Pirellula sp. SH-Sr6A: one gene and its partner. The protein of the gene in region 1 binds, or shares a complex with, the protein of each later gene. Links are inferred from orthologs where the notes say so. Each region holds a gene or a part of one and is shown on either strand. Other genes may lie near its edges.

What was found.
Region 2: the proteins of tsaE (region 1) and tsaD are in contact, whole or in part, in a crystal structure (PDB 6N9A), measured with the Thermotoga maritima proteins. The link is inferred for Pirellula sp. SH-Sr6A from one-to-one orthologs. Residues at the interface, in WP_004082108.1 of Thermotoga maritima: Leu37, Gly38, Lys46, Lys57, Val59, Lys60, Ser61, Thr63, Phe64, Thr65, Leu66, Met67, Val69, Pro71, Tyr82, Arg83, Leu84, Asp86, Asp88, Phe89, Asp93, Ile128, Asp130, Glu131, Arg134; in WP_004082750.1 of Thermotoga maritima: Cys10, Asp11, Arg49, His50, Leu82, Gly84, Gly135, Gly136, Glu154, Thr155, Leu156, Asp157, Asp158, Ser159, Glu162, Asp165, Lys166, Arg169, Leu170, Tyr175, Lys213, Thr214, Leu217, Tyr218, Gln221, Arg222, Asn324.

The regions. Positions count from the first base shown.
Region 1 is NZ_CP011272.1:2,339,002-2,346,188, reverse strand. The notes cover bases 2,451-5,167. They hold tsaE (tRNA (adenosine(37)-N6)-threonylcarbamoyltransferase complex ATPase subunit type 1 TsaE), read right to left. Parts: upstream 4,204-5,167; coding sequence 3,697-4,203; downstream 2,451-3,696. Other genes in these bases: VN12_RS09185 (hypothetical protein), read left to right, coding at 4,383-5,167; VN12_RS09195 (hypothetical protein), read left to right, coding at 3,045-3,608; zwf (glucose-6-phosphate dehydrogenase), read left to right, coding at 2,451-2,902. In the rest of the region: VN12_RS09205 (hypothetical protein), read left to right, coding at 1-1,439; more of zwf, read left to right, coding at 1,454-2,450; more of VN12_RS09185, read left to right, coding at 5,168-6,512. UniProt on the Escherichia coli protein: Required for the formation of a threonylcarbamoyl group on adenosine at position 37 (t(6)A37) in tRNAs that read codons beginning with adenine.
Region 2 is NZ_CP011272.1:406,932-414,207, forward strand. The notes cover bases 2,583-5,388. They hold tsaD (tRNA (adenosine(37)-N6)-threonylcarbamoyltransferase complex transferase subunit TsaD), read right to left. Parts: upstream 4,618-5,388; coding sequence 3,547-4,617; downstream 2,583-3,546. Other genes in these bases: VN12_RS01300 (arylsulfatase), read left to right, coding at 2,583-3,574; VN12_RS01310 (amino acid permease), read right to left, coding at 4,682-5,388. Outside these bases: NAD-dependent DNA ligase LigA, read left to right, coding at 19-2,040; more of VN12_RS01300, read left to right, coding at 2,066-2,582; more of VN12_RS01310, read right to left, coding at 5,389-6,229; VN12_RS01315 (sodium:solute symporter family protein), read left to right, coding at 6,458-7,276.

The DNA of each region.
Region 1 (7,187 bases):
CCGAGCCAGCGCCCGCGCCGTCAACCGAAACTCCCGCCCCCACGACGGAGCCCGTCAAACCCGCTGAAACGCCCGTTCCACTAGCGGAAACGCCCGTCACGGAGCCACCTGTGTCGAGCGAAAACAAGCCGACGGAGCCCGCTGGCGAGCCACCAAAACCACCTGTGTTGGATAATCCCGGTGAGGGAAGCGGCGAAACGCAAAGTCGATTGGACAGGGAGCTAGGGACTGTTCGTTTGGTTTCGTTCCAAGAAGAAAAGCCGCAGTCCGATGTTGCTCCCGCGCCGGCTCCAGTGGAGCCAGCGACAGAATCCGCACAGGCAGAGCCTGCCCCGGCAGACGCCAAACCCGCCGACGTCGTTCCACCGACTCCGGCCACAGAAGGAAACGGTGCGGCCCTCACGCTTGGAGACAAACCGGATGCAGCTCCGCAAGATCCAGCCAGCCCAGCGGTCCCAGCCGTCACACCGATGCGAACACAGACCTTTGAGGAAGTGAAGAGCCAGATCGCGAGAGAGATGGCTTCCGCAACGGCGACGAAAATCATCGACGACAAATTTGAGCAGATCTACAGCGCGATGCGCATCTACCAGGCGGAGCTGGCAACTTACAAGAACCAGCAGGATCAGCCGGGAGGGGACAAGCTGGAGGCTCCCGTCAAACCGGATCTCAATGCCTTGGCCAAAGAACATGGGTTGGATTACGGCACGACCGGCGTCGTGAATTCCGAGTCCATCGCCTTGATGCCTATCGGTCGATCGACGGTAAGTTTGGGAGGCCAATCGCAGGCCATCCCTGTGTCCCGATTTGTCGAAGCCGTCTCGGGGCTTGGAGAAGCTTACAACCCGCTCTTGTCCGTCGCCCTCGCGGGCCAATCGACCTTGCGATTCGTTTTCTGGAAGACCGACTTAGAGCTTCCTTCCACACCGAGCTTTGAATCGGCGAAGGAAAACGTTGCAGCCGTTTGGAAAGTGCAAGAAGCGCAAAAGCTAGCGGAATCCAAGGCAAAGGAGATTGCGGGACGGGTCGGTGCCGGTCAGATCGAAGACGCTTTAACAAGCGACATCGAGAAGAAGCTCGTCGTGGAGCCTTCTCCGTTTACAGCGATGAATCGAATGTTTTTGATGTTCATGCAGCTTCGGATGAGCGGTGCAGACGAAGTCAGTCAAATCGATCAATTGCAGCCGGTGGACATGGCCTTTATGGAGACCGTTTTTGCAGCCAAGCCAGGGGACGCCGTCGTCGCTCCCGATAGGCAGCGGACCGTCTATTACGTGGTGAAGCTCATCGAAACCGCGCCTCCCACGGAAGAATTGCTAGCTAATTTTCAACGAGCTCCTACCGAAGGAGTCTCCGCGTTGGTCTCGCGTGGCAATCAGCAATCGATTCAATCCATGCAGATGAATATTGAAAGCCGGCTCGGATTCCGAAGATACTAACAAATCGAAGTACCATGTCCTACACGATGGTTATTTTTGGGGCGTCTGGTGACCTTACCAGCCGCAAGCTGATACCGGCACTTTACCGCCAGTTCCAGCGTGGCAAACTCCCCAAACCAACGAGGATTGTCGGTGTTGCTCGCAGCCCGTTTACTTCGGAGCAATGGCGGACTCAATTGACGGAGTCGACCGCCAAGTATGTCAAAGGAGACTTTCACGCGGACGTCTGGAACGCCTTCGCGGAGAACATCCATTACCATCCTGGTGACATTGGCAACGACGACGACTTTCGCAAGATCGGAGCGTTTCTCAACGAGATCGAAGGGAGTATTGCCACCGATCGCGTCTATTACTTGTCCACGATGCCGCAGCTTTATGCGACGGCGATCGCGCAGCTCGGCAAAGCGGGGTTGAATACGGAAGAGAATGGCCGCCGGCGGGTCGTTATCGAAAAGCCATTTGGTACGGACCTGTCGACCGCTCGCCAGTTAAACGACTCGATTCACCAAACCTTTCGCGAAGATCAGATCTATCGGATCGACCACTATCTCGGAAAGGAGACGGTTCAAAACATGTTGGTATTGCGTTTTGGCAACACCATCTTTGAGCCGCTTTGGAATCGCAACTATATCGACCACGTTCAGATCACGGTTGCCGAAGAAGTCAAGGTAGGACGCCGCGGTGATTACTACGACAAGTCGGGTATCCTTCGCGATATGTTTCAGAACCATATCTTGCAACTGATGATGGTCACGGCCATGGAAGCGCCGGTGCGTTACACGGGCGAGTTTGTGCGCGATGAGAAAGTCAAAGTGTTGCAAGCCGTGAGGCCTTACCGGGGCAGCGATTTCGCCGAGAATGGCGTGCGTGGTCAATACATCGGTTATTGCGACGAAGAAGGGATCCCGGACGACAGCCAGACCGAGACGTTCGCTGTTTTAAAGCTTTATGTTGATAATTGGCGTTGGCGGGGTGTTCCGTTCTATTTGCGAAGCGGCAAAGCGATGTCGTGTAGAACGACGCAAATCGTTATCCAGTTTCGCGAGCCCCCCCATATGCTCTTCGGGGAGTCCAAATCGTGTCGCCCTGAGGCCGATCGGTTAGTAATTCAGATCCAGCCTGCGGAGGGAATGCAGTTGCATTTCCAATCGAAGGTTCCGGACTCCGATATGAAGCTCCGGTTGAGCGAGTTGGATTTCCGATTCGATTCCAGTGGCAAAGAGCTTCCCGATGCGTATCAGCGGCTTTTGTTGGATGCGTTGGTCGGGGATCCGGGATTGTTTGCTCGAAGTGATGAAGTCGAGCAGGCTTGGCGGATCATCGATCCCATCATCGCAGCTTGGAAGAGCCCTGCGGCACCTACGCTCCACCTCTACGAACCAAGTATGTGGGGACCTACTCCCTCGGCCGAATGGATGGCGGAGCAAGGTCGCAATTGGTTTGACGTTTGCCCCATCATCTAGCAAGTTCGCTAGCAAATGGAATTTTAGGAAATTCCGTTGTAGACGGAAAAACCCGCAAGTTTTAACACCTGGCAGGCCGAAACTCATCTTGTCCGACGAATAGATCGTCTCCGACTCGACAAGGGTTTTATCGATGTCCTGCATGCGTATTCAAAAGATTGTTAGCCTAACGCTACTTGCGGTCATGAGTTCTCAGGTGGGATGTCTCTCCCTGTCGAACATGGGGTTAGGGCCCTTTGGCGTGCCCGTGCCAGTGAGCCCCTACTTTCAAGACAACGAGGAAATGCAATTCCACGTTCACGAGCGTTACGCTCGGGTTCCTATCATGGGGCCTTTGACACAAGGTGGCCCGGTTGCTGCCATCGATCCTCCTAGCGATGACGAAGTCATCCACGCGTTGGAGCGAGCCCGACCTATCCGGGGTGGTGTACCTTTCCTTTACGAAAAGCAACGCAACCGCGTACGCATCGTCAAGGAGAAGATCGCCGACTATATCGACGATCCACGCTTTGTGCCTCTTATCGGTTTCGCCCAGTTGCACCACGCACACTACAAGTGCACGGTCTACTTTGAAGAGCGAACCATCAACGGATGGCCAGTCCCCTACACTCTCGAAGATAAAGAGTCCGTGGAAGTCGTGTACATCGACCACAACCACTTCCACATGTGCGGTGATCCTGATACCGGAGCATCGAGTCCTTACTAAACCGAGCGGGATGTCGGCAAGGACCCGTCGAGAATCTACAAGAGACAGCATGGCAAACCTGCCATGCTGTTTTCGTTTTTAGGGCCATTTAACAAGGCGTTGGGTCGGTTGGAATTCCGAGCAATTTTGCCCAAGCCTGGCACACCGATCCAGCCCTTTTTCCATGGGCGTCGACGGTGACGATGCGTCGGTTGGGATCCGATGGATCGAGGCTCCACTGGAGGTGTATCCAGTTCTTCGGCATCCGTTCGAGAAAGCGGTCCGCCCATTCCACGATGGTGACGGCGGGGGCCTCGAAGAATTCTTCGATCCCCAATTCCAGCAGTTCGTCTTCGTCCGCGACGCGGTAGAGATCCAAATGGTAGATCTTCGGTGACGTCGCAATCTCCTTGACCAGCACGAAGGTCGGGCTGCTCACCTCGATCTCGCTTCCACCCAGCGATTGTGCGAAGAAACGAGTCCATTGCGTCTTGCCAGCCCCTAGCGTGCCGGAGAGTCCGAAGGTGAGAGGGACTTCCAAGCATGCTTTGGCAGCGGCGGCGAATCGTTCGCAATCCGCGAGACTGAAAAGTTCCAATTGAAAAATGCGGGTCATGGCAAATGGGGAACGGGAAGGGAAGAATCACCAGAAGCTTGGTCATGGGCACTTAACCGGAAAACTGGTACACTGACCGGCCTGGATAGGAGGCGTCAGACGGGCGCCATCCCACGGACTTGCCGCGGTTTGCGGCCCCTTTATCACTACGAGCTCATCAATTACCGATTGGATCGCCAATGAGTAGCCTGGACCAGTATAGCTACTGCCCTTGTGGCAACGGAAAGAAGATCAAGTTTTGCAAGTGCAATCAACACTTGGCAGAAATGGAAAAAATCCATCGCATGATCGTTGGCGAGCAGAACGTGGCTGCGTTGGATCGCATCAACGCAGATTTGAAGACAATGCCTTCGGAGCCTTGGTTGTTGGCGATGAAGTGCGAATTGCTTCTCCAGCTTCGCGAATTGGAATCTCTGGAAGAGACATCTGCCAAGTTCATTCGGTTGCAGCCCGATAACCCGTTGGCCAAGCTCTACCGCTCTCTGCTCGCGGTGATTCGCGGGAACACCGAAGAGGGAGCGACGCTGCTCCTCCAGGCGATTGGCGATTCGACGGAAGTTTTGCCACCGATGACAGCGACCGTCGCGCTCAACTTGCTCGAAACCATGGCCCAACGAGGCCTGGCGCTCCCGGCTTTGTTGCATGCCGAGATGCTGATGGATATGGGGGACGAAATCGCTCGATTCGGTTACCAAGCTCACGGGTCGTTGGCGGGTCAAACCAATACAAATATTTTATCGCGTGAGTCTCTCCCGTCTGCGGTTGATGCCGAGTCGGAACCTTACGGCGAAAGGTTGGCCGAAGCGGTCGCTCTCATTTCGTCCTACCGCGTTTCGGCAGGGAAGACCAAGCTGGAGTCGATGCTCCGCGAGTTTGGCCAACAGCCTGCTATCTTGCAGCAATTGCTCTACTGCCATTTGATGCTTTCCGATGCGGACAGCGCTGGTGCCGCTTGCCGAAAGCTGGCCTCCTTGGAAGCGTTGCCCGAACCGCAACGGATTTATTACCAAGCGCTCGCTTATGAGTTGACACCACGAGCAGCGGGTGTGGGCATCGCGGAAGAGCTTTGCCAATACGAGATCGAAGCAGGTGCGGAGCTGGAAGAGAAGATGCTCAGCAGCCCGCACTTGGTCCCGGTTCCTGTGGAGCAGCTCAAAGGTTTGTTGTCTGCCCTGCTTCAAGAAGAAGTTCCTCCCAAGTCTTGTTTCGTTTGCGTCGCCCCAGTGCTGCGCGAGCAATTCGGCGAGCTTGAGGCGAGCCGAACCGGTTCCTGGCTTGCCTTCTATGGCAAACAAACCGATAAGCCCGCGCGATTGGTAACGATGGAGCCGCCGCCGAGCGCTCGACGTGAGTTGCTGGAGCAGGTCAAGCAAGAGTTGGGGCTGACCGGCCTCACGCGAGTCTTGATTCAGAAGCTTCCGACTTCGTATTTGTCGCAGGTCTCTGCATCGATCATTGTGAAGCATCAAGTACCGGCAGAACGCTCGGTTGCTTTCCGCGATGCAACCCGACAATTGGTCTTGGATGCGTTCCTCGATTACCCTCTCGAGTGCATTGGCGAGCAGTCGCCTCGGCAAGCGTCCACGGATCCTAAGCAGCGGATCGCCTTGTTGGCCTTGTTACTGCATTGGCAAGGATCGGGATCCTCCGGATTGAACAATACCCTGTTCCAAGAGTTGCACCATCAGCTTCATTTGACGCAGCCGTCGCTCCAAGCTTCGACAGACGTCTTTGACCAAGTCGGCGGGGCAGCTTATTTTTGGACCGATCTCAAGTCGATCGATCCAGACAGTTTGATCCAGCTGATGCAGTCTGCATTGACTCGAGGTGTGGCTTCGGTCAGCGAAGACTTGGTCCAAGCCAGCGAGCGAATGCAGTGGCCGGATAATCTCAAGTCGTCGGCAGAGTATACCCTTCTCAATTTGAAGGCGCAGTTGGCGACGGATCCGAACGAGGCGGAGAAGTTGTTGCTCCGCATTTCGGAGTTGGCCAAAGAACTTGGTGTTCCCTTGGGCAATGCTGTCTTGGAGCGAGTCGAAATACTCAACAGTTTAGGTCGAGGAGCGGAGGGACGCATATTCCTGGAGAAGTCCCTGCGTGAGAATCCAGAGGACCCTGTCCTCCTTCAGTTCTTGCAAATGGCGATGATGCGCGAGCAGCAAATGCGTGAGCGAACAGGAAGTCTCGGCGGCGGCGAGCCATCGATCTCCCCAAGTTCGAGCAGTGGATCGGGACTATGGACTCCGGATCAACCGGCCGAAAGCGACTCCTCGGGTGGTGGCAGCAAGCTTTGGATTCCCGGCCAGTAAAGATTCATCCCATCCTGGAGTCATTCGAGTCCGCTTTTACCAACTTCCCGCTTTAGCAGCTTTCGCAGAGGGAACTCTGTGAGCCTGACTGCAGTAGGTTTTTCGATCAAGCCGGTGTCTTGCAACAACGCAACACACCGGCTTTTTTCGCATCATCGATGACAAATCGATTCTAACTCCGCGGAACTCCGCCCCCTCCGCGGTTGATTCACCACTGAATTCAATCCATAGCAGCAAGATTGATAAGCTCTTAAAAGTGTCGTAGACGGGACGCGTCACCAATCCGTTCCTGTATTCCCATTGCGAGCTTTGCGCCTTGGCGAGCCACTTCTTCCTGCCGGCAGTTTCTCGCAAAGGCGCTAAGCTCGCACCAATCCAGAACCCAGAGCTTTCTCGCTAAAGCGCTAAGCTCGCAATGGGAGAAAAGGGGATGAAGAGAGGGGATCGTGATGTGTGACGAGCTTTAAAAAGTGATCTGAAGCCAGTCCGATGAAGTTCGCAATTCATTCGATTCCCTCCATCTCTTGTCCCCCATCCTTACCAACTTTGCACCTTGGCGCGCAACTTCCCCCCCCAGGCACCAAGAAGAAGTTTCTCGCAAAGGCGCTAAGGCCCAAAGAAAAGAACCAAACGCAAGAGGAGGCGAACATTCGGCAAACGCATTGGAAGGCACGC
Region 2 (7,276 bases), 1.9 Mb from region 1 along the record:
CTTATCGACGTCTTCCCTATGGTCCATCTAAAAGCTGCTGAACGCATAGAGTGGCTGAGCGATCAAATCCGCCAGCACGATTACTACTATTACGTTCTCGCGGCACCGACCATTACGGACCTGGAGTACGACCGACTCCTTCGCGAACTGCAGGAGTTGGAGGCCCTCTATCCAGAGATGGCCAGTCCCGACAGCCCGACCAAACGATTGGGAGACCGTCCCGTCGATGGCTTGATGCAGGTCGCACATCGAATACCGATGCTCTCCATTGAGAACACCTACACCGAACAAGAGCTTCGTGACTTTTTTCAAAGGACCGAAAAGCTTCTACCTGACGAACGAATCGAATGGGTCGTAGAGCTCAAGGTGGATGGCGTCGCGGCATCGATACGGTACGACAAGGGACTCCTCACCCAAGCCGTCACGCGAGGAAACGGCGAAGTCGGGGACGATATCACGCACAACATTAGAACCATTCGTGGCCTGCCCCAACGTCTCGTCGGAGAGTCCATCCCGGAATGGTTGGAGGTGCGGGGCGAAGTCTACATGCGCAACTCCGATCTGGTCGCACTCAATGAAGAGAGAGTCAAAGCGGGCGAACCGGAGTTCAAAAATCCTCGCAACGTGACCGCTGGGTCGATTCGGCTCTTGGATCCCAAACTTTGCGCTCAGCGGAAGCTGCGATTCCTTTGTCATGGTATCGGCTATTGCGACGGTATCCAGGAGCAGGAACACATGGCGTTTTTGGAGCGAGTCCGCTTGATGGGAATTCCCATCACTCCAGGCGTGAAGGTTTTTACAGACAAAGACGAGCTGATCCAACATTGCAACAGCATTGTCGAAACGCTGCATGAACTCGACTTCGAGGTCGACGGGATCGTCATCAAAGTGAATTCGCTTGAACAACGCGAAACACTTGGAGCTACGAGCAAATCGCCTCGATGGGTGATCGCTTACAAAATTGAGAAGTACGAAGCTGTTACAAGGTTGCTAGAGATCAGAACCCAGATCGGAAAAACAGGGACGATTACGCCTGTCGCCGAATTGGAACCGGTACAACTGGCAGGCACCACCGTCGCGCGTGCGTCCCTCCACAATGCGGAAGAGATCGAGAGAAAAGACGTTCGGGTTGGCGATTGGGTCGTCGTCGAAAAGGCTGGCAAGATCATCCCTCACATCGTGAGAGTCGAACGTCATCGTCGTGAGCATGAGCTACCTCTGTTTCAATTTCCAACCCACTGTCCTGAGTGCGGGTCGGTTCTTCAAAAGGATCCTGCCGGGGTCTATATCCGTTGCGTCTCGAAACAATGCCCGGCGCAGTGGCGTCAACGATTGCGATACTTTGCGAGCCGGGATTGCATGGACATTGAAGGCTTGGGGGAGAAGCTGGTCAACCAATTGGTCGACACCGGATTGGTGCTCAGTCTCGGTGACCTGTATCGACTGAAGCTCGATGATCTTCTCCAACTAGAGCGAATGGGCAAGAAATCGGCTGAGAGTTTGCTAGCGGGAATCGCAACAAGCAAGACGCGAGGGCTCAGTCGCGTCCTGAATGCAATTTCTATTCGGCATGTCGGACAACGAGTCGCGCAAGTCCTCGCTAGACGTTTTGGCACGATCGATGCCCTCATCGCAGCGGAATTGACCACCATCTCCTCCACACCCGAAATCGGCCCGATCATCGCTGCGAGTGTTTATGAGTTTCTACGTAGCCCAGAAGGAACCGAGCTCATCGATCAACTACGCGAAGCTGGCGTCTCATTGGCAACCACGGAGGAGGACACCATTGACGCGTCTGGTCTACTCGCCGACAAAACGATCGTCGTAACGGGTACACTGAGCCGCTTTTCAAGAGACGAGATCGAACGTCGGATCATCAAGCTCGGTGGCAAAGCTGCGAGCAGTGTTTCCAAAAAAACCCATTTCGTCGTCGCTGGGGAAGCTGCGGGCAGCAAGCTTGAAAAGGCTCAGTCGCTCGGCATTCCTGTTTTGACTGAGACGGAATTTATCGAACAATTCCTGAGCGATTCCCCTTCCTAACCTCTCACGCTGGATGGTCGGTACCATGGTAATCCGTTCTGTGTTCCTTTTTTCACGATCGATACGTGCTGTATACCAAGCGATTTTAGGTGCAGCCGTTTGTTTTTCCTTTGCCCCTCGAATGGCGGAAGCGTTCGTCAGCGAAGCGAATGCAAAGAAGCCGAACGTTCTCTTTATCTTGACAGACGACCAAGGGTACGGGGATGTATCGGCTCATGGCAACCCTTTGCTGAAAACGCCGAATATGGATCGATTGCACGACGCCAGCTGTCGCTTCACACGGATGATGGTCGCACCCACGTGCGCGCCCACGAGATCGCAGCTGATGACGGGCCGTCATGAGTTCTTCAATGGAATCACCCACACCATTTTGGAGCGAGAACGATTGCGCCTGGACGCTGAGACGCTCCCGCAAGTCCTTCGGTCCGCGGGGTACCAGACGGGAATATTTGGAAAATGGCACTTGGGGGACGAATCCGATTATCAACCGGGCAATCGGGGATTTGAGGAGGTGTTCATCCACGGCGCTGGGGGAATCGGCCAGTCTTACCCGGGGAGCTGCGGAGACGCACCGGGTAATCAGTACTTCGATCCTTGGATTCTCCACAACGGCAAGTTTGAAAAGACCAAGGGTTACTGCACCGATGTCTTCTTTCAGCAAGCGAGACAGTGGATCAATGAACGCTCCGCCCAAGAGAAGCCATGGTTTGCGTGGATCGCTACCAATGCCCCCCACGCCCCCTACATCGCGAGGCCTGAGGATCGAGCCCTTTATGAAGGGAAGGGTCTCAGCGAGAAAGAAGCTAACTTCTTCGGAATGGTCCATAACATCGACGTCAACATTGGCAAAACGTTGGATATGCTGCGGTCTCTCGCGATCGATCAGGAAACGTTGGTCGTGTTCATGAATGACAATGGAGGCACCGAGGGGGGAAAGACCTTCAACTCGGGAATGCGAGGCCTCAAGGGGACTGCATGGGTCGGTGGAACACGAGCGCTCAGCTACTGGTCGATGCCAGGCAAGATTGAACCGGGGGACTGCGACGTGCTGGCGGGCGGAATCGACGTCGCGACGACGATGCTCGACTTCTTAGAAATACCTTCGAGCCAAAAGTTTTCCGAGCAGGTTCAAGGCAGATCGCTTCGAAGATTCTTGGAAGCTTCTGAGAAGCGAGTGTCAGCAGAATGGACCGATCGGACCTTGGTCGCCCATGTGGGACGGTGGGAAAAGGGAGCGTCACCCGATTCATGCCAATACCGAAATGCGTCGATCCGCAACGATCGTTACGGGTTGGTCAGCGTTGCGGGTGGGACGAAACCAGTATGGCAGCTCTTCGATCTTCGGGAAGACCCCGCGCAGAAGACGAATATCGCTAGCCAACATCCTGAGATCGTTGAGTCCCTTTCGAAGGCTTTCGATCGATGGTGGTCTGAAGCGCGTCCAAATATGGTAAACGAAGATGTGCCACTCGCACCGGTGAATCCATTCAAAGTCCTATTCGAGGCTCAAGTCGGGACCGCCCCATCGCGGTAACGGAGTAGACCAGGCTGCACATCGAGCTCGAGACCATCGAAATCGTTCTGATCGATACGTTCCCAAGCCAGAGCTCCCATCACTGCATTGTCGGTGCAGAGCTCCTTCTGCGCAACGATCAGTTCAATACCTCGCGAGGCACAGGCGGTTTCGAGCTGGGTTCGAAAGCGTCGGTTGGCGGCGACTCCTCCTCCCACGCAAAGGCGTCGTAGTTGGGTCCGCTCCATCGCTTGCAGGCTCTTGCCTACCAAACAGTCGATGACGGATTGCTCAAAGGATGCAGCAACATCGGCTTTCTGCGTTTCGCTTAGATCGCAGGTGCTCCAATCCTGTTTTCCCGTCCCACCGATGTGATATCGAACAGCCGTCTTCAATCCGGAAAAACTGAACTCGAGCCTTGTCGGTTGATCCAGCAATGGGCGAGGGAAAGAGATAGCGGTCGGGTCTCCGGTTTCCGCTAGCTTCGATAGCTGTGGACCACCGGGAAAGGGAAGTCCCAACATGACCGCTACTTTATCGAAGCACTCCCCCGCAGCATCGTCGATGGTGCCGCCAAGATAGTGCCATTGAGTCGCCGACTCGCAGCGATAGAGAGTTGTGTGACCTCCGCTGACGACAAACCCCACACACGGGAAAATCGAACTTTCTCGCCCTAAACCGCATGCGTAGATGTGGGCTTGAACATGATTGATCCCAACAAGTGGTTTGTTCCAGGCCAAAGCGAGTCCCTTCGCGGCGGCTAACCCGACCAGGAGCGAACCAGGTAGCCCAGGGTGCGTGGCAACAGCGATCGCTTCCAGGCTCTTTGGCTCGATTCCGGATTGCTTCATCGCGAAATCGATCACTGGCAAGATGCGTTCCAGGTGAGCCCTCGCGGCAATCTCAGGGACGACGCCGGCGAAGGCTTCATGAAGCTCCTCCTGGGTAGCGATGCACTCACCCAAGATCTTTCCGTCGCGAGTCAAAACCGCAGCGGCGGTCTCATCGCATGTCGACTCGATAGCGAGTAGGTAGCGATCGTTGGGTAGTTGTCCGAAAGCCATTTCACTTCGCTTGGTTGCAAGTCGATTCCAGGGGCGTAAACGAGATCCGCATGCCGGTGCACCTTTAGGTGGCAGTTCGTAGTTTGCTGCGCCAATACCCGTAGCCGAAGTAAATCGCGAGCCCAGCCAACAGCCATAGCACCAGCCGCAGCCAGTTCTCGCCTGGCAGGGAAAGCATCAACAACACACATAGAAAGATTCCCATTCCTGGAAACCAGGGTGAGAATGGACATCGGAAAGGTCGGGGTCGATGGGGGTCGGTGACTCGCAATACCAACACAGACCCGCACACGAGTGCGAAGGCGAACAGGGTGCCGATACTGGTCAAGTCGGCCAGGATGTTGAGGGGCAAAAGACTGGCGGCCGCCGCGACCATCAATCCCGTCAGCATGGTTGACTTGTAGGGAGTGCGGAAGGTCGGGTGAATCGCGCCAAAAAATCCATGAGGCAACAGTCCGTCGCGTGCCATCGCCAAAAAGATTCGCGGTTGTCCCATCATCATCACGAGGAGTACCGAAGTGATTCCTGCGATCGCCCCGACGGTTACGATGAATTGAGCCGATTCGAAACCGACTTGCTCAAAGGCCGTCGCGACGGGTGCGTCTTTGTCGATTTGTCTGTAGGGAACCATGCCCGTCAACACACCAGAGACGAGTACATAAAGCAGGGTACAGATCACCAGCGACCCGATAATCCCAATCGGCAAATCTCGTTTTGGGTTTTTGGCCTCCTCGGCCTGAGTCGAAACCGCATCGAAACCGAGATAGGCGAAGATCACACCAGCGGCTCCAGCGAGCATTCCTTTGTCTGACCAACCAAAGATGGGGGAGCCGAAAAATGTAACTCCGCCGTAGCCGTAGGGGGCGAAGTCGTCGGTCCAATTCGAGATCTTGACGTATCGCATACCGGCGATGATGACGAAAAGCACAACGGCAACCTTGACCACCACCATGATCCCGTTAGTGAACGCGCTTTCCTTCACACCCCGCACCAGGATGAAGGTGATGATCGCTGTAATCAACACGGCGGGCAAATCGAAGAAATAGCCAGTCGTGAAAAACGTGTCGGCAGCGACCGTAATCGAATCGCCTGTGGCCCTTATTTTGGTCACGGTTTCATCGGCCGGATTGAAATCGAAGGGTGCATCGGTAAAGCGATGGAGTGCCGAGCCAGGCCCGAACACGTTGATGCCCAATTGGTCTAATAGCTTCTGAAAGTATTTGGACCAACCATGTGCCACCGTCGAGGAAGCGACCGCATACTCGAGGATCAAATCCCATCCGATGATCCAAGCCATCAACTCCCCGAGCGTCGCGTACGCGTAGTTGTAAGCAGAGCCGGCGACCGGAGCCATGGAAGCAAACTCGGCGTAGCAAAGGGCAGCGAAAACGCATGCGAGACCCGCGACGACAAACGAAAGCATGATCGCCGGACCTGCTTGATCCGAGGCGGCCTTTCCAACCAGAACAAAGATCCCCGTTCCGATGATGGCACCCACGCCGAGGGAGGTCAAAGCGACCGGTCCCAGGGTACGTTTTAAGCTTTCTCCCCGTTCCATTTCGCTGACCATTGCGTCCAACGACTTTTTCCGAAAAAGCTGACTGTTTGACATTAGGGATCTGGCTCCAAAAGACAAATTTGATCTATCATACGGGCCCTAGGATCTTAGCAAGAACCCGAAAAGCTAGGAGTCCGCTCTTGACCGTTTTTTGGGTTTTTGCAGCCTTGCATTCTCTCCCCGGCCCGTCCTATGGCGCCTTGATGCTCGGCCTACCCACGTGATGGTCAGAGCTTGGCGTGGAATCCGTCTTAACGATGCTTTCGGAGGTATCTTTCCAGAATGAATTTGGCGTTACTGATTCTCGTGATTCTCTATCTGGTGGGCACATTGCTCATCGGAGCTTGGGCGGGCTCTCGCGTTAAAAACACCTCCGACTTCGCAGTCGCTGGGCATTCGCTCCCACTCTACATGGTGATCACGACCAGTTTTGCGACTTGGTTTGGAGCCGAGACCGTTATGGGAATCCCTGCCAAATTCACCGAAGGTGGACTGCGAGAGGTCGTCGAAGATCCCTTCGGTGCATCGATGTGTCTCGTTCTCGTCGGACTTTTTTTCGCCCAGCGTCTCTACAAGATGAATCTGCTGACGATCGGTGACTTTTATCGCAACCGCTATGGGGTCCTCATCGAGATCCTCTCTTCGATCTTGATTATTTTGAGCTATCTCGGATGGGTCGCCGCTCAGATTACTGCACTGGGATTGGTCTTCACGATCTTGTCAGGTGGAGCAATCTCCCTTCCGGTCGGCATGGTAGTTGGCACGGTGCTAGTCCTTGTTTACGTCATGATGGGTGGGATGTTGGCGGTCGCCTACACCGACTTCATCCAGATGATCGTGCTGGTGATCGGCCTTTCTTATATCGCTTGGTACTCGGCCGGTTTGGCTGGCGGAGCGGACAAGGTTTTTGCATTAGCGAGCGAAAAGGATTGGTTCCGCATCCTCCCCGAATCGAACTTCCACGCTTGGCTCTTCTTTATAGGCTCGGCGATCACCATGATGCTCGGATCGATCCCGCAGCAGGATGTTTTCCAACGCGTCATGTCGGCAAACGACGGCAAGACGGCTCGCAACGGCGCTGTCATTGGAGGGGTCTGCTAT